One region of the Bacillus sp. Hm123 genome, then DNA from elsewhere that is predicted to be linked to it. Evidence: riboswitches for the same ligand, from Rfam matches in the RefSeq annotation. Region 1 holds a riboswitch; the other holds the start of a gene.

Region 1 (11,153 bases):
GCGGAAAGAAGCCGCTTAATTTATAAGTTAGCAGATTTAATGGAAGAGAATAAACTAGAGCTTGCTCAACTAGATACATTAGATAATGGTAAGCCACTTCAAGAGACATTAAATGCGGATGTACCGTTAGCTATTGAACATTTCCGTTACTTTGCTGGCTGGTCGACGAAAATTGTTGGTCAAACGATTCCAGTACAAGGAAATTACTTCATGTACACTCGTCATGAGCCAGTTGGGGTAGTAGGTCAAATTATTCCTTGGAACTTCCCATTATTAATGGCTGCTTGGAAGTTAGGGGCGTCACTTGCGACTGGTTGTACGGTTGTTCTTAAACCAGCAGAAAACACACCTTTATCAGCTCTATACTTAGCGACATTGATGGAAGAAGCAGGCTTCCCTAACGGGGTTGTCAACATCGTTCCAGGGTACGGTAAAACAGCTGGACAACCAATCGTTGATCATCCGTTAGTAGATAAGGTTGCTTTCACAGGCTCCACACCAGTTGGTAAAGCAATTATGAAATCAGCTGCTGATACAATGAAACGTGTGACGCTTGAGCTTGGTGGTAAATCACCGAACATTATTTTACCAGATGCCGATTTAACGAAAGCGATTCCAGGAGCGTTAATGGGTATTATGTTTAACCAAGGTCAAGTATGCTGTGCAGGAAGCCGTTTATTCGTACAAAAGAAAATGTACGATAACGTCATGGCAGACTTAACAACAGCTGCGAAATCTGTTAAACAAGGAAACGGTTTAGATTTAGATACAACAATGGGACCTTTAATCTCTGCGGCGCAACAACAGCGAGTAAAAGGCTACATTGATCAAGGAATTGAAGAAGGTGCTGAAGTATTAACAGGCGGTACGATTCCGTTTGATAAAGGTTACTTCGTATCGCCAACGATCTTCGCAGACGTTGATAGCAAAATGAAGATTGCGAATGAAGAAATCTTTGGCCCAGTAGTTGCAGCGATGCCGTTTGATGATATCGATGATTTAGTAGAGAAAGCGAACAACTCTGAGTACGGATTAGCAGCAGGTATTTGGACACAAGATTTGAAAAAAGCGCATAGCGTTGCTCATAAATTACAAGCTGGAACTGTATGGATCAATGCTTACAATGTATTTGATGCAGCCGCTCCATTTGGTGGATACAAACAGTCTGGTATCGGACGCGAAATGGGAAGTTATGCTTTAGATAACTTCACAGAAGTAAAGAGCGTTTGGGTAAATATGGACTAAGTAAGAGTGAAAAAGCCGTGTGTTTGCACGGCTTTTTTAGTTTGGGCTGTTAGGAGGGCTGGCTAAATTTTCTCATGCTATAAAATTGGAGACAGAGAGAGATCCCCATAAATAGAACCGCCAAATAAATCAATGCGATTGTTCCTATCTCCAAGGAAATCACTAAACCACCCAATGAAGACCCTACTGAGCTTCCTAAATAATTAATAGAACTATTCAAAGCAATGGCTGTACTCCCTTGTTTCGGTTGATAAGATAACAAAATATGTTGCTGAGGCGCTTGGGACGCCCAGCCCATCGCTCCCCAAATAAAAAACGGCACATATTTCAAAAGCGGTACATGGATTAGCAACGGCAGGCAGATAATAGCGACGGTTAATGTCGTTAAAATGATCACCATTAATGTTTTCGGCTTTTTAAAGTAATCGATGACATAACCTATCGATAAACTTCCAACTAACCCACCTAACCCCCAAGACCATAAGTAAATTGTTAGATTGATAGTGGAAGCAAAATCCTGTAGGAAGGGGGACAAATATGTATATAAACCTAAACTGGCAATGCTGGCACAAAGCGTAATGAAGACTGTTATCGCCACTCTTTTATCCGTGAACATGGATAATCTTTCTTTTATCGCAGGTGGTGGACTAACAGGAATTTCAGGTAGGAATTTGAATAGGCACACAGTAGCAAGGCAACTAAGTAGGACGACCATCCACATGGTCAATTGCCAATTAAATAGATTAGCAATATATAGACCGATCGGAACTCCTAGCACCGTTCCCATGCTCATGCCTCCAATGGTTAAGCTTAATGCGCGTCCCTTTTTCTCTAAAGGAACTAGTGAAGCGGCCCCTGCTACGGCTAATGGTGAAAATAATCCAGCTGTCATTCCGGCGATCGCTCTTGATAGTAAGAATATAGTGAAGTTCGGAGCTAAAGCACTCCATGCATTGGCAAACCCAAACATCAATATGGAAAATAATAAAACCTTTTTAATCGGTTTTCCAGCTAGAAGAGAAGCAAAAAGTGGAGCTGATACAGCATAAAACAACGTAAAGATGCTGACGGCTTGGCCTACTTGTGAAGCACTTTTCTCATAGGTTGCACTTATTCCAGGAAGTAGACCAGCAATGATATAGGCATCGAACCCAAGGGTGAACATACCTATCGTGAGGAAGAAAACATTTCTCATATGACCGCTCCTTTCATGTGTAAAAATAGTGGGTAAAACGATATGTTATACTTGAAATGATATCTATGTGTAAAAAAATATCATTTTATCAAATGAAAAAGAACGATCATTGTGTTAGAAGGATATAACAAAACGTTATAGCGTTTGAGGGGAATGACAAATGAATACAGACTGGTTACAAAGCTTTGTCGAGGCTGCTAACCAAAAAAGTTTATCGAAAGCAGCCAACGTAAATAACATTTCTCAGCCGGCATTAAGTAAACATATTCGCCATTTAGAAAATGAACTAGATGTCTTATTATTTCATCGGACGTCTAAAGGGGTCGAACTGACAGAAGCGGGAGAACGACTCTATGCTCGGATAAAACCTGTTATGGCAGAATTAGATGACATTCGTCGAGAATTGTGGACATTTCGTCAAGATCATCCAATAGCGATCGGAAGTTTACCTAGCTTGGCCACTTATTATTTACCGTCGAGAATTAAAGGATTTAACTTTCTAGGTAGACCGATCCATTTAATGATGCAAAACACGTCTGAAGAATTGGTCAGGTCATTGCAGGAGGGAAGGCTAGATGCTGTCTTTATTGATAGCCTCTATACGAAAAGCTCATTATGGAGTTGTGAATTGTTTACGGAGCCTTATTGTGCTGTTTTGCCATCAGGACATCCTTTCCAATCAAGGGAAACTGTAGAACTTGCTGATTTGTGTAAAGAGCCATTGATTGTTCATCAAGCTCCATGTGATACGAGAAAGCGGATTGTTAATCAAATCGAATCACTAGGTTATAAACCAAACATCGTAAGTGAAGTAGCTTTTGGAGATTTTGTTTTTGGAGCGATATCGGCTGGAATGGGGATCACGATTTCACCAGAAATGCTAGTGAAACATGTTAGTCACCAACAGATTTTTACATTACCTATTACTAATTTTGGAGAAAAAAGATCGATTTCATTGGTGACTCGGAGAAAGGAGATTGGCGTAAAGTTATATAAATTTTTGTCGGAATTTGTGGAGGAATGAATAGTGTCTTTATATAGTAGAGAAAAACGAAAAACTGTCAACAAATCCTAGTTCAAGGGATTTGTCGACAGTTTAAAGTTAGTGGTTAACGATTTTGCATCCATTCTGGTTTACCGAAACCTTTGAATTCGGCATCAACCACTTTTTCAAATTCTGCTGATTCAACGATTTCGATGATATCCTTTGATAGCTGGGAGTCTTTGTTTTCTTCTTTTACCGCCACAATGTTACGGAATTTATCAGGCATGTTTTCTAAAAATAAGGCCTTTTGCAAGTCTAGTCCTGCGGCTAAAGCGAAGTTACCAGGAACAGCGGCAATGTCTGCACTTTCGATTGCGCGTGGCAGGCCAGCTGCTTCAATCGGTTGAAGCTGTAGGTTTTTCGGGTTTTCAATCACATCTTTCTCTGATGCTTTTAGTTCTTCAATGTTCGGATCAATTTTAATTAAACCTTGTTCTTGCAAAGAAAGCAGTGTACGTGCAGCGTTTGATGGATCGTTAGCAATCGCTACGCGAGCACCATCTTTAATATCATCAATCGACTGATATTCTTTAGAGAAGAAGCCCATTGGTGCAGTCGGGACGATGATTAAATCAGTTAGTTTCATATTGTTTTCTTTCGCGAAGTTTTCAAGGTAAATCGTATGTTGGAATAGGTTAGCGTCGATGTCACCAGCGTCTAATGCTTTGTTTGGCTGAACGTAGTCACTGAATTCAACGAGTTCCACTTTGTAGCCTTTTTCCTCTAGTTGAGGAATGATCGCTTTTTGCAACATATCACTATAGGGCCCCGCTGTTGCTCCAAGCTTGATTTCCTTGCTGTCTCCAGCTGATTTGCTCGTGTCATCTTTTCCACCGCAAGCTGCTAGCGCAGTAATCAATATTAATGCAAGTGCTGCTAGTAAAAATTTTTTCATGTTATTTTCTCCTTTTTTATCTTTTATCGATGGCTTTAGCAATTAAATCTCCCGCTTGTTGAATCAGTTGTACGATGATGATTAAAATGACGACGGTAGCAATCATGATCGTATTGTCGTAGCGGTAATAGCCGAAGCGAATCGCTAAATCTCCGATGCCGCCACCGCCGATGATACCTGCCATCGCAGAGTAGGCAACGAGACTAATAATCGTTAGTGTAATTCCTTGGATAACACTTGATTTTGCTTCAGGTAATAACACATCTTTAATAATCATCCAAGGGGTTGCTCCCACGGCAATCGAAGCTTCAATGACACCTTTATCAATTTCTCGCAAAGAGGTTTCGACAAGGCGAGCGAAAAATGGAATCGCTGCTACTGATAAAGATACACTTGCTGCGATCGGCCCAATCGTATCTCCGACTATTAATTTAGTTAAAGGGAATAAGGCCACTAGTAAAATAATGAACGGAATGGAGCGAACCATATTGACGATAAAGCCTAGAATTCCTTTCACATAGCGGTTCTCCCAGAAGAGACCTTTGTCGGTGACGAATAAAATAATGCCAAGCGGTAAACCGACAATGAGTGAAATACTTAAAGAAATTCCGATCATTAACAGGGTTTCACCAAACGCTTTCCAAATGTCTGGCAGCATCTCGATGAAATGTTGGACATCAAATAGCATGCTCAATCACCTCCACATAAGCGCCACGACTTTCCATATAGGATTGTGCTTTGGCGATGCTGTCTTCTTGTCCTTGTAATTCCATCAGGAAGATTCCTAGTGGCTTTTCTTGAATGTATTCAATGGTGCCGTGTAGGAAATTCCCACGGACGTCAAAGCTTTGAAGCATATCGGAAATGACTCCTTCACCAGCGACTTCACCTTTAAACAACACTTTCACGATTTTTCCTGTGACGCTATGTACAATCGATGGCGGTAAGTCAAACGATACGACACTACTAATGAATTCCTTTGTTAGCGGCTTGTCTGGATTCGCGAAAATATCGTACACTGAACCTTCCTCAATCACTTTTCCGTCTTGCATGATGACCATGCGATCACAAATTTCCTTCACAACGTCCATTTCATGCGTAATGAGAACGATGGTGATATTCAGTTCACGATTGATTTTTTTTAGTAATCGCAAAATCGATACCGTTGTTTTCGGATCAAGTGCGGAGGTGGCTTCATCACAAAGTAAGATCGACGGATTGTTAGCTAAGGCTCTCGCAATGCCTACTCGTTGTTTTTGTCCGCCGCTAAGCTGGGCAGGGTAGACGTCAATTTTTTCAGAGAGACCGACCATGTCTAATAGTTCACGTACTCGATGATCAATTGTTTCTTTCGGTGTATTCGCTGCTTTTAAAGCGAAACGGATGTTTTCACCGACCGTTTTTTGACTAATGAGATAGAAATGTTGAAAGATCATGCCGATTTTCAAGCGAGCTTGACGTAAGGCAACGCTGCTTAATTTCGTTAAATCTTGCCCATCGACGATGATGCTACCGCTTGTAGGGCGCTCTAATAAATTAATACAGCGTAGAAGGGAGCTTTTTCCTGCCCCTGAGTAACCGACAATGCCGAAAACCTCACCTTTTTGGATCGTGAGTGATACATTATCAACGCCTTTTACTTGTTTCTTTTTTGTTTCATATATTTTTGTAAGATTCTGAATCTCTAACATAAGGAATCCCTCTTATCTATTGGTAAATTTCTTGAAAATACAAAAAATGCTTCTTTCCATATCTGAAAGAAGCATCGTTTAAGAAACGGTCGATTTATCTTTCAGAATGAAATCATTCTGTAGGAATTAGCACCTTCCCATCATATGGGGGTTGCTGGACGTCATCGGGCCTATCCCTCAGTCACTCGTGATAAATTCCAATTATTCAAATGTGTTTTAAAAGGTTTTTAAAAGGTATGGTCTTTATAATAAAGTGCTTTAGTATTATTGTCAAACACTTTTTTGAAAATTTTAATTTTTGTTATAGCGGGAAGAACAATGGGATGATAATCATCATGACGATCATCATAATTAGTTGTAATGGTACGCCTACTTTCACAAAATCCATGAACTTATAGCCTCCCGCTGTCATCACAAGTGCGTTTGTCGGAGAAGCAACAGGTGTAGCTAACGCCATGTTGGCACTAACGGCTACCGCCACCAACATCGTAGTAGGATTGACATCTAAGCTCAGCGCAGCGTTGATAGCAATAGGGGCAAATAACACCGTTGTAGCGGTATTACTAATGAATTGGCTGAACACCATCGCTAAAAAATAAATGCCTGCAAGCACACCCATCGCTCCAAACCCACCGAGCGATTGAACAATTCCTTCTGAAAGAATTGTCATCCCACCAGTTTTATCTAAGGCGGTGGCCATCGGTAACATCGCTGCAATTAAGACGATGCTTTCCCAGTTGATTCGACTATAGGCATCATCCATATTTCGAACACATCCCGTCACAACCATTAATACAGCAGCGATTAATACGGAGATAACGGCAGGGAACACTTCAAACACCATCGATAAAATCATCAATAGCATAATTCCACCAGCGATCGCAGCTTTTCCGCTAGCCGCTGCCATGCTGGCGTGTTCCTTCGGTTGCCCGATGACGACGACATCTTTCGTCTCTTTCGCCAACAATTCAATTTCATTCCATGCCCCTTGGACTAATAGGGCATCACCGAAGCGAAGTCGTTGTTTAGATGTTTGTTTTAACACATGCTCGCCTTGGCGATTAATCCGAATAATATTTAAGTTATATTTTTCACGGAAGCCAATATCTCTCACTGTTTTATTAACTAGGCTAGAATGAGGAGTTAGTAGCACTTCAGCAATACCGAGTTCTTTTGATACGAGCTCGCCTGCTTCTGAATGCTCATCTTCTAAAATTAATGAATAATCTTTCACTAATTTTTGGACATTTTCGAGAGAGCCTTGAATATAAAGCGAGTCTTTCAGTTGAATAATGCTTCCTGGACCGGCCATTTCTTGATAAGTGACCGGCAAAAGGTTAATGCCATCCGTTGATTTTCGCCGAATTTGCAAGATGCATAATTGATAATTAACCGGAATTTTCAATTGTGCTAATCGCTTGCCGATCATTTCTGAATCATTGGGTACATTTACTCGGTATAAACGATCACCTAATTGATAATCAAGGGCAAGCTGTTTAGGGGATAGCTTATGTTCAGCCTTTGATTGATTGTTATTTTTTTCGTTAGGAAGCAATCGGTTGCGGACGAGAAATAAATAAATGATTCCGACGATAGAACCGAGAACCCCAATTGGCGTGATGTCGAATAAACCAAGTTTCTCATAGCCGTGATCAACAAGACTTTGACTAATAATTAAGTTAGACGGGGAGGCGATAAGCGTTAACATTCCAGAAAAGCTAGCCATGAAAGATAATGGAATTAAATATTTAGATGGACTGCTATTCATACTCATCGCAATACTTACAACGATCGGCATCATTAAAGCCACCGTTCCCGTATTACTTAAAAAAGCACCGACACAAGCGACAATGACGAGCAGCAAAATAAATAATCTCTTCTCGCTATCCCCTGAAAAACGAAGAAGAAGATTTCCTGCCATTTGCGCGAGGCCTGTCCGAAAAATTCCAGCTCCCACGATAAATAAGCCAGCTAACATAATCACAACAGAATTAGAAAAACCAGCAAAAGCTTCCGTTGGATCTAAAATGCCAACTAAGACAAAGGCAAGCAGAGAGAGAATCGCTACAAGATCCGTCCGCAGACGATTCGTCATAAACAAAGCAATCGTAATCCCTAAAATGACAAAAGTTAAAGTCAGCTGCACAGTAATCGGATTCCTTTCTTTAGGTCATTATAATCAATTTCCTCTAACTATTTTACTATATAGATTCAGAAAATTGACTAAAAACTTGAATGGTTTATGGGGTAAGGGGGATTATTTTTAAATCTAAACAGCCAAGTATCGAGAGTATAAAATAATTTGTGTAGCTGAAAAATTCCATGTAAAAAGGAAGACCTTTTCTTGATAGAATTAAGTCACCACAACCAATCCTAGAAAAGAGGCCTTCCCTATGAATAAGTTTACAACAGCAATCGTCAATGTCACGCAGTTTGAAGATTACAACGAACGTTTCGCCACACGCTGTCATATTGGCTTTAACAAGGCACTTGCTGCAAATAAGTAGGATGACTAAAGGGCTACCGTTAATGAGTTGCGCCAATCCCGAATGAGTTTCACTTAGTTCTAGTTCACGTATGAGAGGCGCCATAACAGGAGCGATAATCACAAACCTACCATCGACACAAAAACACTAAAAAATATACTAAATCGAACACATGCAATCTTCATCTCATTCTTCTTTCTGACCTTCCATCACCACGATTCTATTAATCTATGTTGTTAGTTTCCAGTTCTCAGCAGCTTGTCGTATATCAATAAAGCGACGATATACACCTTTTTCTTTCATCAGTGAGCGATGTGTCCCCTGTTGAATGACTTTCCCATCTTCTAACACGATAATTTGACTCGCATTTTCTATCGTTGCTAAACGATGTGCAATAATGATGGTTGTTTTTCCTTGGATTAATTCTTCTAGTGCGGCTTGAATGAGTGTCTCATTTTCTGGATCAAGACTTGCAGTCGCTTCATCCAGTATAATAATCGGCGCATTTTTCAAAATGGCACGGGCAATAGAGAGGCGTTGCTTCTCACCACCAGATAATGAAAAACCACCTTCACTAAGAACAGTATTATAGCCATTTTCAAGTGACATAATAAAGTCGTGGCATTGTGCTTTTTTCGCTGCTTCCATCACATCATCTTCCGAAGCATTTGGATTTCCAAAAAGAATATTATTATAAATGGTATCGTTGAATAAATAGACCTTTTGAAATACCATACTAATGGATGATAATAAATTGTTTAACTGTATTGTGCGAATGTTGATGCCGCCAATATAGATAGATCCATTAGTGACATCATAAAAACGGGCAATCAAATTGCAAAGAGTTGTTTTTCCAGAGCCTGATGATCCAACAATCGCTGTAGTTGTACCTTCTTTAACCGTAAAGGATACATCCTGTATGATGGGCCTTGCATCGTAAGCGAAGGAAACTCGATCGAACTGAATCGTATGTTGTGTAAGTGTAATATCTTGACTTTCTTCGTCAATAAATGTTGTGCTTTCAATGGATTCCAGTTTATTTAGTGTATTATTAATGGTTTCCAAAACATGTGTGGCATCGCTAATCGGTTCAATACTGTCAAACATGACAAATGAAAACAGCGTAATAAGGAACATATCCGCAAGTGTCATTTCGCCATTTGTGACCAAGTAACAGGCAACAAATACAAGGAGTATAGAAGCAAGTTTTAAGGCTAGCCGATGTCCAATATTGAAAATACCAAATCCTTTTTGAATGGTTATATTGACTTCTTTACTATTACGAAAGGCATCCTGTATATTACGAGAAGCTATTCCTTCCTGATTAAAGTTCTTAATGACAGACATTCCACGTAAGTATTCTAAAGTCGCACTAACGAGTTGATGTTGACTTTGTTGATGGTAACTAGCATTTTTCCGACTATGTCTTTGCAGGAGTCGTAGAAAGATGGATGAAACAATCACACCACCAATTGCCACGAGTGCCATTAATGGCTCATAGAATGATAAAAATAGAACCATCGTAAATGTCAGTATATAGCCATTGACTACTACATCAATCATTTTTATACCCATCATTTCAAAGAATGAGAGATCTGTCGTGACGGTACTATTTATATCGCCTATGCGATGCTGCTGAAAGAATCCAAGAGAGACTCTTTTCAAGGTATGTCCCATTTTGATGCGATGGTCTGCGGTTATTTCAGAGCCGATACTTTCCTGGTAACGTGCTTTTAAATAGGCAAAGATGAAACGACCCAAAATAGCTAACACTAAAAAAAGTAAAAGCAACCAAATGTACTTTATCTCTAATGCCTTTTTTCCGTAATAGTCATCTAGCATCATTTGTAAACCATTAGCAGTAATGACAATGGGAAGGGCTATACAAATCGATTGAAAAAATGAAAATACAAACCCAAGATATAAACGTTTTTTGTAAGGACCAATCCAACGTATGATTCTCGTCAGTATTTTAATCATTTAACGATACCTCCTAAAGAATGATTCGTATCAGAGAGGAACTCATATTCTTTTGAACCAATATGAGCCGTCCACAATGTTTGATAAAGCTCATTCGCTCTGAGCAATTCATTATGGGTGCCAATCTCGTGGATACATCCATCCTTTAATACAACAATTTGATCTGCGTGTTTGATAGTGGACAACCGGTGGGCAATCACGATGAGAGTTTTATCTTTCGCGAGCTCGTTAAAGGCTTTTTGAATTTCAGCCTCATTTTCAGGATCTGTAAAAGCTGTCGCTTCATCGAGTATAATGATCGGTGCGTCTTTTAAGATGGCACGAGCTATAGCAATACGTTGCTTTTCACCACCAGATAGTTTGTTGCCAGCTTCACCTGAATCAGTATCATAGCCGTTCTCTAATTGAGAAATAAATGCATCACATCTTGCTAAACGTGCTGCACGATAGACTTCTTCGTCACTAGCCTGTGGATTTCCCATTCGAATATTTTCGAACAGGCTGGTTTTAAATAAAAAGTTATCCTGTGCTACATAGCTAATGTTTTTTGAAAGCTCATTTGGATGAATGTTTTGTATATTTGTATTCCCAATCGTAATGGTACCTTCTGTGACAT
Region 2 (11,153 bases), 1.1 Mb from region 1:
CTTACCAGAACTCTCTGGACCATATATTTCAATAATACGCCCACGTGGATAGCCACCTACTCCAAGCGCTGCATCAAGAGCAAGGGATCCACTTGGGATCGTTGAGATTTTGCGATCAGTTTGCTCACCTAGCTTCATAATCGACCCTTTACCGAATTGCTTTTCAATTTGCTTTAAAGCCATATCTAATGCTGCTTGACGATCGTTCATTCAAATTCCTCCTTAAAATAACAAATCTATTAAAAAATTAATTATTGAATTTCCTGTTTCAAAATCTATCATTACTATACCCTTTTTATGAGACAATTTCAAGTGAAAAGCGAACATTTATTCGCTTTTTTAATATTTACATGTTTTGAGAAAAAAGACCACACAATCTGAAGAAGGACATCGTTTGGAGAAAAGTTGGAGGAAAAAACTGATAAGCATCCGCCTATCTATATTACCACAGACTTTATCAAGAAGGGTATCTTTAATGACTGATTTCAATCAACTTATACGCTATTTTCATCATAAAAAGACCGACGCTAAAATGGAATATACAGTAACTAACCTATACCGTATAGATATTCCATCTAAGCGCCAGTCTTTTGTTTTTTCTTTTATGCCTCTACGGTAACTCCTGTTGCTTTTTCAATCGCTTGATTCAAATCAACAATTAAGTCCTTTGTAGATTCTAGTCCGATCGATAAACGAATTAACTCTTCTTTCACTCCAGACTTTTCTAACTCCTCTTTATTTAACTGTTGGTGCGTCGTTGTAGCCGGGTGAATGATCAATGACTTTCCATCCCCGACATTGGCAACATGTGACCATAATTGCACATTATCAATTACTGTTTTCCCTGCTTCTCGACCACCTTTAATACCGAAAACGACGATCGATCCGTTGCTATTGTTCAAATATTTTTTAGCTAAATCATGTGATGGATGTTCTGGTAAACTCGGATGGGAAACCCATTCCACACCAGGGTGATTGTTTAAATAGTTCACGATTTCTAATGTATTTTCGTGATGACGTTGAATTCGCAAATGAAGCGTCTCCAGTCCTTGCAGCAATAAAAAAGCACTATTGGCACTTAAAGCCGGACCAAAATCTCTTAACAGCTGCACTCGTAGCTTCACAGCAAATGCTGATCCTTCAATGTCAGCATATTTCAACCCATGATAAGATTCGTCAGGCTCTGTAAAACCAGGGAATTTCTCGCTGTCCCAATTGAACTTCCCACCATCTACTACGACACCACCAATCACTGTACCGTGGCCACTAATCCATTTCGTCGCAGAATGGACGACGATATCTGCCCCCCAAGTAAGCGGCTTGCAAACATACGGTGATGCGAATGTGCTATCGATAATTAGCGGGATACCATTCGCATGAGCGATATCTGCCACTTTCTCCACATCCAACACATTTAGAGATGGATTTCCGATAATTTCTCCAAAAAGAGCCTTCGTTTTCGGTGTAATCGCTTTTCGGTAGTTCTCAGGATCCGTCGAATCAACAAATTTAACGGTGATGCCATACTTCGGAAGCGTGTTAGCAAATAAATTATATGTACCACCATATAAATTACTCGCTGCCACGATTTCATCGCCCGCATGTGCTAAATTCAATATAGAAAAAGCGATGGCTGCCATTCCGGAAGATAATGCTACTGCGGCAGCTCCTTCTTCAAGCAATGCCACTCGTTTTTCAAATACATCAACCGTTGGATTCGTAATACGGGTGTAAATATTTCCAGGCTTTTGTAGCGCGAATAAAGCGTTCGCATGATCTGTATCTTCAAATACGTACGAAGTTGTTTCATAAATCGGTACAGCACGAGCTCCTGTCACTGGATCTGGCACCTGGCCTCCGTGTAATAACAATGTCTCTTGATCCCAATTTTCTTTTGTCATGTGTAAACCCCTCCTAAATGAATGTTTATGATGTTCTAGAGGAAGATAAAAAACCCCTCTTCTTATCAAAAAGAAGAGGGTTTAATGATTAGGTCCTCCTCTTATCTTCCAGACAAAAAAGTCTGTAGGAATTAGCACCGTTTCAGACAATATCGCCTGAAGGTTGCCGGGCTTCATAGGGCCTAATCCCTCCGCCGCTCGTAATAAGAGTGTCAATATTAAATTCAATAAGCCAGTAAACTCTTAAAAAGATTATATAATAATCCAATCAGAATGGTCAATAATATTTTGAATATTTTTATTTATTTTGATCGAGAGCGTGAAGTAAATAATGGCAGCCATATTTAACTGAACGCTTACGAATCCCCGCTCGACTTCCCACAAGGTTAAGCTGATAAACTTTCGTCTCTTGAGAACGTTCGGCCAGGCCAATCCAAACAGTGCCAGGGGCTTGGCCATCCATTTCATCAGGACCAGCCACTCCAGTAAAACTAATAGCAAAATCACTATCGAAAATCGCTCTTGTATTTTCTGCTAGTTCAAGTGCACATTGTTCACTGACAGCTCCATATGTATCAATAGTCTCTTTTTTCACATTAACAAGTTGCTTCTTCGCATCATTGGAGTAACAAACGATCCCGCCTTTAAAGATCGCACTCACACCTTCGACAGCTGTCAATTCACTTTGGAAAAGACCACCTGTTAAACTCTCAGCAGCTGCAATCGATAAATTTCTTTCCTTCAGTAATTCCGCCAACTCTTCCACAATCGTTGTTTGGTCATACCCATAAAAATATGGACCGACACGTCGGAGAATTTCAGCTTCTACTTCCTGAATCATGCCAATAGCTTCTTCTTCTGATTCATGCTTCGCTGTAATTCGAAGCGTGACCTCTCCATCTCCTGCTAATGGGGCAATCGTTGGATTCTTTTGATTGAGTAACAAGTCTTCCACTTCAACCTCAAGAGCCGATTCACCAATTCCGAAAAACCTCAATACCCGAGACTCGATTCGCTCGACTTTCTCTAACAGTTGGATCAACTCATTTTTTCCATAGTTTAAAAACATCGGTTGCATTTCTTTCGGTGGTCCAGGCAATAACATATACTGTTTTCCACTTGCTTTAAGTAACATCCCCGGAGCCATGCCATAATCATTTGGTAATACTGTACTTCCGCTCATCACTAAAGCTTGTTTCTTATTATTTTCAGTCATTGTTCGGTTCACTTTGACAAAATACGCTTCTATACTTTTCAAGGCGACTTCATTATATTCAAGTTCACACCCAATATGTTTGGCAAGCGCTTCCTTCGTCAAATCATCCTTTGTCGGTCCAAGTCCGCCTGTGAAAATTAACAGATCGGCACGCTTCTCCGCTTCTTTCACCACATCAACCAGTCGTGTCGGATTATCTCCCACAACTGTATGATAGTATACATTAATGCCGATTTCGGCTAAATGATGAGAAAGAAACTGTGCATTCGTATTGGTAATTTGTCCTAGTAACAACTCAGATCCTACAGCAATAATTTCAGCGTTCATACTAACACCCCTACTTCTAAAAAAGCTGACAAAAACATTGAATGACTGCCCTTAGCGCTCATATAGTATCCACTATAACAACTATATGATAGTAAGAGTGTGTCTGATTCTTTGCTTAAGTCAGCCTCCTATCTATTATTTTGAATGTTTAAATACGTGACGATTGAGATAGAAATAATCCCAACCGGACCATATCGTAAAGAATGTCGCTACCCATAGTGAGATATCAGCAAATGGGATCGACAAGCTTTCAAATGGCGCATTATGGAGCAATAGAGCGGAAATCGCAATAATTTGCGTCCATGTTTTGATTTTGCCAAGCATATTCGCAGCGACCACTTCGCCTTCACCAGCAAGAATAAGGCGCAGCCCCGTGACAGCAAATTCGCGGCTAATAATGATGATGACAATCCAAGAGGCAGCAAACCCTAGCTCAACTAAAACGATGAGTGCCGCAGATACGAGTAATTTATCTGCCAACGGGTCCAAAAACTTCCCTAAGTTCGTCACTAGATTGTACTTTCTTGCAAGATAACCATCGATCCAATCCGTTGTTGCTGCAATAATAAAGATTAGCGCCCCTACAAAGTGGGTCATCGGCATAGTTGAGCCTAAAAATTCGATCTCTCCCCAATTAAAATCGACCACCATGACGATTAAAAAAATGGGGATCATCAAAATTCGCGATACAGTAATCTTATTAGGTAAATTCACAATTGTCCCTCCACTTATCAAGATGAGATGCCTTTTAACTGGCACCTCACCATTCAAACCGTTCCTTACTTAGAAGCTTACTTTTTTTGAATAATAATGTTTTGCGTTACTTGACTAGCTGCAGGAATTTGATACGTAACTACTTCACCGTTTACTTTAATTTCCGTATCTACCGCATTTCCTACTCTAATCTTCGCTTCTGTTTGACCCGTTAAATCAAATGTTTGCGTTTGACCTTTTGGAATCATATCACCGAAATGGCTCTTCCCGTTTCCGTCTTTGACACCGACCCAAGTGCTTCCTTTCGATGAAATCGTTAGTTCAAACTTTTCAGCTTCTTTCAGTTCATAAGTGGAATCGCTTCCGCTTGCCCCAACAGCTGTTAATACTGGCTTAGCAGGCTCTTCTACTTTCGGTTCCTCTTTTACTTCTTTTTCTTCTTTCGCAGGAGCTTCCTCCTTGCCTTCATCTTCATTGTTTTGCTCCGTAGATTCCTTAACAACAGGTTTTTCTACCACTTGCTTCTCATCTGCATCGTTTTTAGGCATTAGTACCCAAACCAAGAACAGAGCCCCAATGACAAAAGTCGTTACTAATATTTTCGGTAAATGTTCAAGAAGTTTAGATGGCTCAGTAGGAACTTTTGATTTCACTGGCTCAACCTTTGTCGCCCTTTGAGGAATTTCATCTTCATGGGAAGATGGCACTTCACTTTTAAACTCCTCAAATAATTCATCAGGGTTTAAACCTACAGCTTCAGCATATTGTTTAATAAATGCTCGAACATAAAATTTCCCTGGCATCATGTCATAATTTCCTTCTTCGATGCCTGTTAAGTATCTTTTTTGAATTTTCGTCATTTCCTGTACATCGGCTAATGACAATCCTTTTGCTTTTCGCGCTTCTCTTAAGCGATTTCCTAGTTCAGTCAACAATAACACCTTCCATAATTAAAAATCAAAACCACCGAAGTTTGAATCCTGAAAAAAGCTATTCCTTTCCACAGGCTCATATGTAATTTCTTCTTCAGGATGATTTCGAAGTTCAATGATATAATCAAAATCTTCTATTTTATACTCACTGTTTCGAACAAAAATATCTGGATGCTCTACTACTTTAACAGCAGGCAGCCTCATAATTTCTCGAACGAGCTGCCAATGCTTTTCACTCGCTCTTTGTGTTGATACAACACCGTCCATAATAAAAATGTTATTGGCATTATATTCGTCGCGAATCAATTGATCACGAACCGTTTGTTTAATCATAGTGGAAGACATAAACAGCCATCTCTTATTCGCACAGACGCTAGCCGCAACAATTGACTCCGTCTTTCCCACTCGAGGCATCCCCCGTATACCGATTAATTTATGCCCTTCCATTTTATACAATTCTGCCATAAAATCAACGAGAAGTCCAAGCTCATTTCTCACGAATCGAAAAGTTTTCTTATCATCGGCATCTCGCTCGATATATCGACCATGCCTCACAGCCATTCGATCACGTAATTTCGGTTCCCTCAATTTAATAATTTGAATCGTATCAATCGTTTCAAGAATCGATTCAAGCCTTCGAATCTGATCTTCACTTTGAGCCCGTATTAACAATCCCCGGCTACCATCATCTACACCGTTAATAGTAATAATGTTAATGGAAAGCATACCCAATAATGAAGAAACATCCCCTAATAATCCAGGACGGTTTTTCATAATTTTATACTCTAAATACCAAACTTTTTTGGACATACAAACACCCCTTGTGACTTGACCTTGATCATGCCCATAAATAAATAATATCTACTTTCTATCATAAATGATTTATGCGCTTTTTAAAAGAAAAAAGAGAGGAATTTCCTCCCTCTCTTTTAGCGCACCCCATTATTCTGAACTAATTTCACCATAACATTGGCAATTGCGTGCTGTTCCTCTTCAGAAGCGACAGACCATAAATCAGATAACACACGCTCTTGTTCATTTTTCGGATCAACTTTTTTTGCTAAATAATCACCCACTTGATAGGCCACATTACCGATTGTTTCATTGTTCATGCCTTGGTCTTGGGCTTGGTTGAGCTTTGTTCCTAAAAAGTTTTTCCACTCGTGCCAATTTTCAAGTACTGACATCTTATTGTCCCTCCCTTTATTGAGTTACAATCATAGTTTGCATCGATTTAAAAAACTTATTCAATAAATATTTACGTGTACCAGCCGCCGTTCACTGACACGACTTGTCCAGTGAGATAGGAAGAAGCTGACGAACAAAGAAAGCTAACGACTGCTGCAATTTCTGTCGGTTCCGCCAGCCTCCCCATTGGAATCTCTTCTGCTATTTCGTCTAGCTCTTCGCTAGAAAATTGCGCCATCATTTTTGTGTTTACTGCACCAGGTGCGACCGCATTCACTTTAATACGAGCAGGAGCCAGCTCCTTCGCTAATGACTTAACGAATGCAATTTGCGCCCCCTTCACTGTAGAGTAAACGACTTCACAAGCCGCGCCTGTTTGCCCCCAAATCGAAGAAATAAAGACAATCGACGGCGTTGCACCTTTTTGCAACTTCGAAATGAGCTTTTGACTGATCATCATCGGGCTTTTGACATGAAGTGTCCAAAGCAGATCCATTTCTTCTTCTTTTACGTCTTGAAATAAGCCGTAGTGAGATATTCCATGAGCAAAAATAACCGCTTCAACAGAAAATAACTGCTGAAGAAGTTTCTCGACTCCATCCAATGAAGATAAATCTGCCTGTACAGACAAGCTCTCGACTCCCATTTCTTCTATTTGCTTTTGTAATGCTTTTATTTTATCTTCTCCATTTGTGTATTGTAGATATAGATTCCAACCGTCAAGCGCTAGTTTTTTGGCGACTTCTTGACCAATTCCGCCACTTGCTCCAACGACTAAAGCAAATCGTTTCATAATTCCCCATTCTCCTCTTAAACTTGAAAAGCCGGACTTCTAAAGAAGCTAAAGCCGGCTTTTTCTTTCTATACTTATTGCTTTGGCACAATATGAAAGGCGGTTAAACGTTCCTCCGCGATCATATGAGCGGCAACAGCTTGCACCTCGGCAAACGTAATCATTTCAAGCATCGGAACGACTTCGAATAAATCCATCTCATTAAAGGTATAGCGCGTAAATTGATTAGCAATATATTCAGGCGAATTGACTGCGCGCAAAAAAGCACCAATTTTTTTCTTGACGGATCGTTTCAATGCTTCTTCCGTTAAGTGCTTGCCTTCTTTCGCCTCTAGGAGAATTTTTTGTACTCGTTCCTCCAGCTCATCCGGACGAGCCGTATCTCCTCCTACCATCGCAAAACCAAAGCCCTTTTCTTGAGTGAAGTCATAACCAAATGTGTCATCAATTAACCCTTCACGATACATTTGATAGTAGAGCTCAGAGCTTTTTCCAAAGAGCATATCGAGCAAAATATTCATCGTTAATTCTCTTTTCAATAATTCCTTACCTTGTAAGTCGGTGTCAACCGCTTTCAACCCTACTTCACATTTTGACGATTGGACATTCATCGCAAGTACTCGCTTCTTCTCCTTCACCACTTCAGGCTCTTGTTCAAAGCGACGCTTAATCTCCGGCTGATCAGTAAACGGCTTTTTCGCTTGATTATCGCGAACGAATGTCATAGTTTCTTCCGGATTGATGGAACCAACAACAAATAGGAGCATATTACTCGGGTGATAAAACGTATGGTAGCATTCATACAAATGATCCTTCGTAATATCAGCAATCGACTCGACTGTTCCTGCAATATCAATTTTGACCGGGTGCTGATGATACATATTGTGAATCACCCCGAAATACACTTGCCAATCCGGGTTATCGTCATACATACGAATCTCTTGTCCGATAATGCCTTTCTCTTTTTCAACTGTTTTCTCTGTAAAGTAAGGAGCTTGCACAAAGTCAATTAACGTCTCCAAATTTTGCTTGACGTTTGCTGTGCTTGAAAATAAATAGGCCGTTCTAGTAAAAGATGTGAAAGCATTGGCTGATGCACCTTGACGACTAAAATGTTGAAACACATCGCCATCTTCTTTCTCAAACATTTTATGCTCTAAAAAATGGGCAATACCATCTGGAACTCGAACGAATGCTTCTTGATCTTTCGGGATGAAGTCGTTGTCAATGGAACCATATTTTGTTGTAAACGTAGCAAATGTTTTATTAAATCCTTTTTTCGGTAGCACATACACATCTAGACCATTGTCCATTTTTTCATAATATAGTTCTTCTTGTAGTTGATCAAATACGATTTTCCTCATGAAACTCCCTCCCCTGACAAAAAGTAGATCGTGTCTAACTCAATTTTAGCCGCGACCGCTGTCACTTCTTCGATCGTTGTCCGCTCCACTGCTTCGAGCCAGTCATCGATGGTTACATTTTGTTTTGCGACGACATTATGGTATAAAATCTCAATCAACCCTCGCGCGGTATCAATCGTTTCAAGCAACTGATTGCGAATCACCGCTCGCGTTTGCAAAATTTCATTTTCAGAAATATCTCCTTGTTTCATCGCTTGTAGCTGCTCATTAATGATTTGTACCGCTTGATCATAATTTTTACTATCAATGCCGGAGAGCACCATTAAGAATCCTTTATGGCTCTCTACACGACTTGCCGCATAATAAGCAAGGCTCGCTTTCTCTCGCACATTTGTGAATAGCTTAGAGTGAGAGAACCCGCCAAATATCCCGTTAAATACTTGAAGAGCGAAATAGTCTGGATCACCAAATTTGACCTTTGTCTGATAGCCGATATGGAGCTTTCCTTGATTGATCTCTTGCTCTTCCTTCACATGTTTCGGTTCACCTTGACGAAGAGGAACGTCGCTGGAATTGACCATTAACGGTTGGCGATCATCCATCGTAAACAGACGGTCAACAACCTCCTCTACTTGTTGCTCATTAACATCTCCGACAATATATAAGTCAATCTCATCTTCTGAGAACGCTTTCTTATAGTAAGTATATAAGTCCGCCGCCCCAATCGGATCGACCGCTTCTAGTTGTCCGTTAGGCTGCAGGGCATAACGATCCTCTTCATACATTTCTTCAAGTAAGCGCATGCTAGCATAACGCATTTTATCATCGTACACAGATTGGATACGCTGCTTCAAATTCCGCTTTTCACTTTCAACAATCTCCTGATCGAATGCCCCATTTTTCACAAGTGGGTTTGTTAGCACATCATTAAAAAATTGAAACGCTTTTTCTAATAATGAATCTTCCTTCTTCAAATAGTTCTCATTGGCTATTTCAAGCGAAAAGCTCATCGTATGATAATCACCTTTTTTCGCTAAATCTACAAAAAAACTAGCTCCATATAAATCATCTAAATGTGAGCGTAAAGCGGTAGAAGTAGGAAATGAAGCCGACCCATTTTGAAGGACATAAGGAAGCAACGCTCTCATCGTTACTGTTTCTTGCTCAAGCGGTGCTTTCATTTTCCATACAATCGTATTCGTTTTGTATTTATCTGTTTTGATAATATGAAGATTATACCCTTTTTTCGTTTTGATTATCTCGTTTACTAATGTCACTGAAACATCCTCCTTTACGGTGCTGCTATGTCTATATTTTTATCCGAATATCGCACGCTTCATGCTTTTTTTTCATAAAAACTTACTTTAACTATACACGAGCAACTAATCATTGAAAAACAAAACGCTATTTTTTTAAATAGAAAAAAACTGCCCACCGCAATGGACAGCTTCTCACTAGTTCTCTGTTAAATCCGCTTTCTTAACACATGAAAGCTAAACTTATCCGCTTTAAAATAGTTCATGGAGTATAAAATAGGCTCGTCCAATTCATCATAATGCAGCTGTTTCAACAAAAGTAAAGCGGTTTCAGGATCACATTCAAGAATAGGGGATACCTTTTCTTGATATCCAAATGGTTCAATTTGAGCCACCGCGTGGGATATTCTTCGATTCCCAACTCGATCTAACAAGACAAATAACGATTCATCTTGATAATCATAATTCTCTGGGAAAAACCGAGCAGGGATTTTGTCCAAACAGTAGACGACCGGCTCACCATTAGCTGTTCTGACGCGTTCAATCACAACGATTTCTTCTTCTAAGCTACAATGAAATCGTCGTTGATCTTCTTCAGTCGGGCTTTGTTTACTAGAACTTAAAAAGATGGTTCCAGGTTCCATTCCCGCTTGAACAATCATATCGGTCACACTCGTCAGCTGCTCAATTCCTGATGTGAATAGCGGTTTCGCATTCACAAATGTCCCTACCCCATGCCTGCGGATAATCACATTTTCTTCTTCCAAAATCCGCAACGCTTCTCTCAACGTTGCTCGGCTTACACCTAATTGCTTTGCCAATTCGAACTCAGAAGGAAGCTTTTCTTTTTCTTTGTAAATACCTACTTCAATATCACGTTTTAAATGATCAATGACTTGCAGGTATAGATGTCTGCTATCCGATTTAATCGACATTCAACAACCACCCTCTTCCAGAAGACATCAGACCTCTGAAGTGTAACATCTCTACTAATTTCTTTTAACATAGCATTTTTTATCCTTCTTGAAAAGATGTATTGGCTTATTATTAAAAATTGTTTAAAATTATTTGTCTATTTATGCCTGCTCCCTTGACAAACCAGAAAAGGCTTCTTTATTATTTACCCTTTTATTCACAAAGAAAAACGCCCAAAACATTGCATTTAGGCGTTTTCTCCATCATTCTTCCGGCTTTGGAATTAATACATGTCGTGGCTTACTACCTTCATACGGCCCTACTACGCCTCTTTGCTCCATTTCATCGATTAATCTTGCCGCTCTACTATAGCCGATCCGAAAACGACGCTGTAGCATTGATACGGAGGCAGTCTGCATTTCCGCGATGAGCTGAACCGCTTCTTCGTATAGTTCATCCTCTACTTGTGATGTATTTTCCGGCACATCTTCTGGGATCATATCGTCTTGATATTGTGCTTTTTGCTGAGAAATCACATAATCGACAA

Evidence for each region. Region 1 has a riboswitch for S-adenosylmethionine ahead of ACSVDJ_RS01610 (methionine ABC transporter ATP-binding protein). Riboswitches for the same ligand answer to the same signal wherever they lie in the genome.
Region 2: it holds a riboswitch for S-adenosylmethionine, as region 1 does, so the genes downstream of both, ACSVDJ_RS07310 (O-acetylhomoserine aminocarboxypropyltransferase/cysteine synthase family protein) here and ACSVDJ_RS01610 (methionine ABC transporter ATP-binding protein) in region 1, are expected to answer to the same signal.

The regions. Positions count from the first base shown of each region.
Region 1 covers NZ_CM200277.1:256,990-268,142, forward strand. The annotation lists gene ACSVDJ_RS01585 (aldehyde dehydrogenase family protein) at 1-1,245, shown strand, start outside; gene ACSVDJ_RS01590 (MFS transporter) at 1,295-2,440, opposite strand; gene ACSVDJ_RS01595 (LysR family transcriptional regulator) at 2,601-3,464, shown strand; gene ACSVDJ_RS01600 (MetQ/NlpA family ABC transporter substrate-binding protein) at 3,550-4,380, opposite strand; gene ACSVDJ_RS01605 (methionine ABC transporter permease) at 4,397-5,068, opposite strand; gene ACSVDJ_RS01610 (methionine ABC transporter ATP-binding protein) at 5,058-6,071, opposite strand; SAM riboswitch class I at 6,163-6,268, opposite strand; gene ACSVDJ_RS01615 (SLC13 family permease) at 6,373-8,223, opposite strand; partial or broken gene ACSVDJ_RS01620 (IS256 family transposase) at 8,447-8,578, shown strand; gene ACSVDJ_RS01625 (ABC transporter ATP-binding protein) at 8,786-10,537, opposite strand; gene ACSVDJ_RS01630 (ABC transporter ATP-binding protein) at 10,534-11,153, opposite strand, start outside.
Region 2 covers NZ_CM200277.1:1,395,130-1,406,282, reverse strand. The annotation lists gene recA (recombinase RecA) at 1-210, opposite strand, end outside; gene ACSVDJ_RS07310 (O-acetylhomoserine aminocarboxypropyltransferase/cysteine synthase family protein) at 603-1,901, opposite strand; SAM riboswitch class I at 2,000-2,111, opposite strand; gene ACSVDJ_RS07305 (competence/damage-inducible protein A) at 2,200-3,444, opposite strand; gene pgsA (CDP-diacylglycerol--glycerol-3-phosphate 3-phosphatidyltransferase) at 3,580-4,158, opposite strand; gene ACSVDJ_RS07295 (RodZ domain-containing protein) at 4,236-5,090, opposite strand; gene ACSVDJ_RS07290 (YmfK family protein) at 5,109-5,900, opposite strand; gene ACSVDJ_RS07285 (DUF3243 domain-containing protein) at 6,020-6,277, opposite strand; gene ymfI (elongation factor P 5-aminopentanone reductase) at 6,349-7,071, opposite strand; gene yfmH (EF-P 5-aminopentanol modification-associated protein YfmH) at 7,146-8,435, opposite strand; gene yfmF (EF-P 5-aminopentanol modification-associated protein YfmF) at 8,432-9,712, opposite strand; gene ACSVDJ_RS07265 (GntR family transcriptional regulator) at 9,901-10,626, opposite strand; gene ACSVDJ_RS07260 (FtsK/SpoIIIE family DNA translocase) at 10,870-11,153, opposite strand, start outside.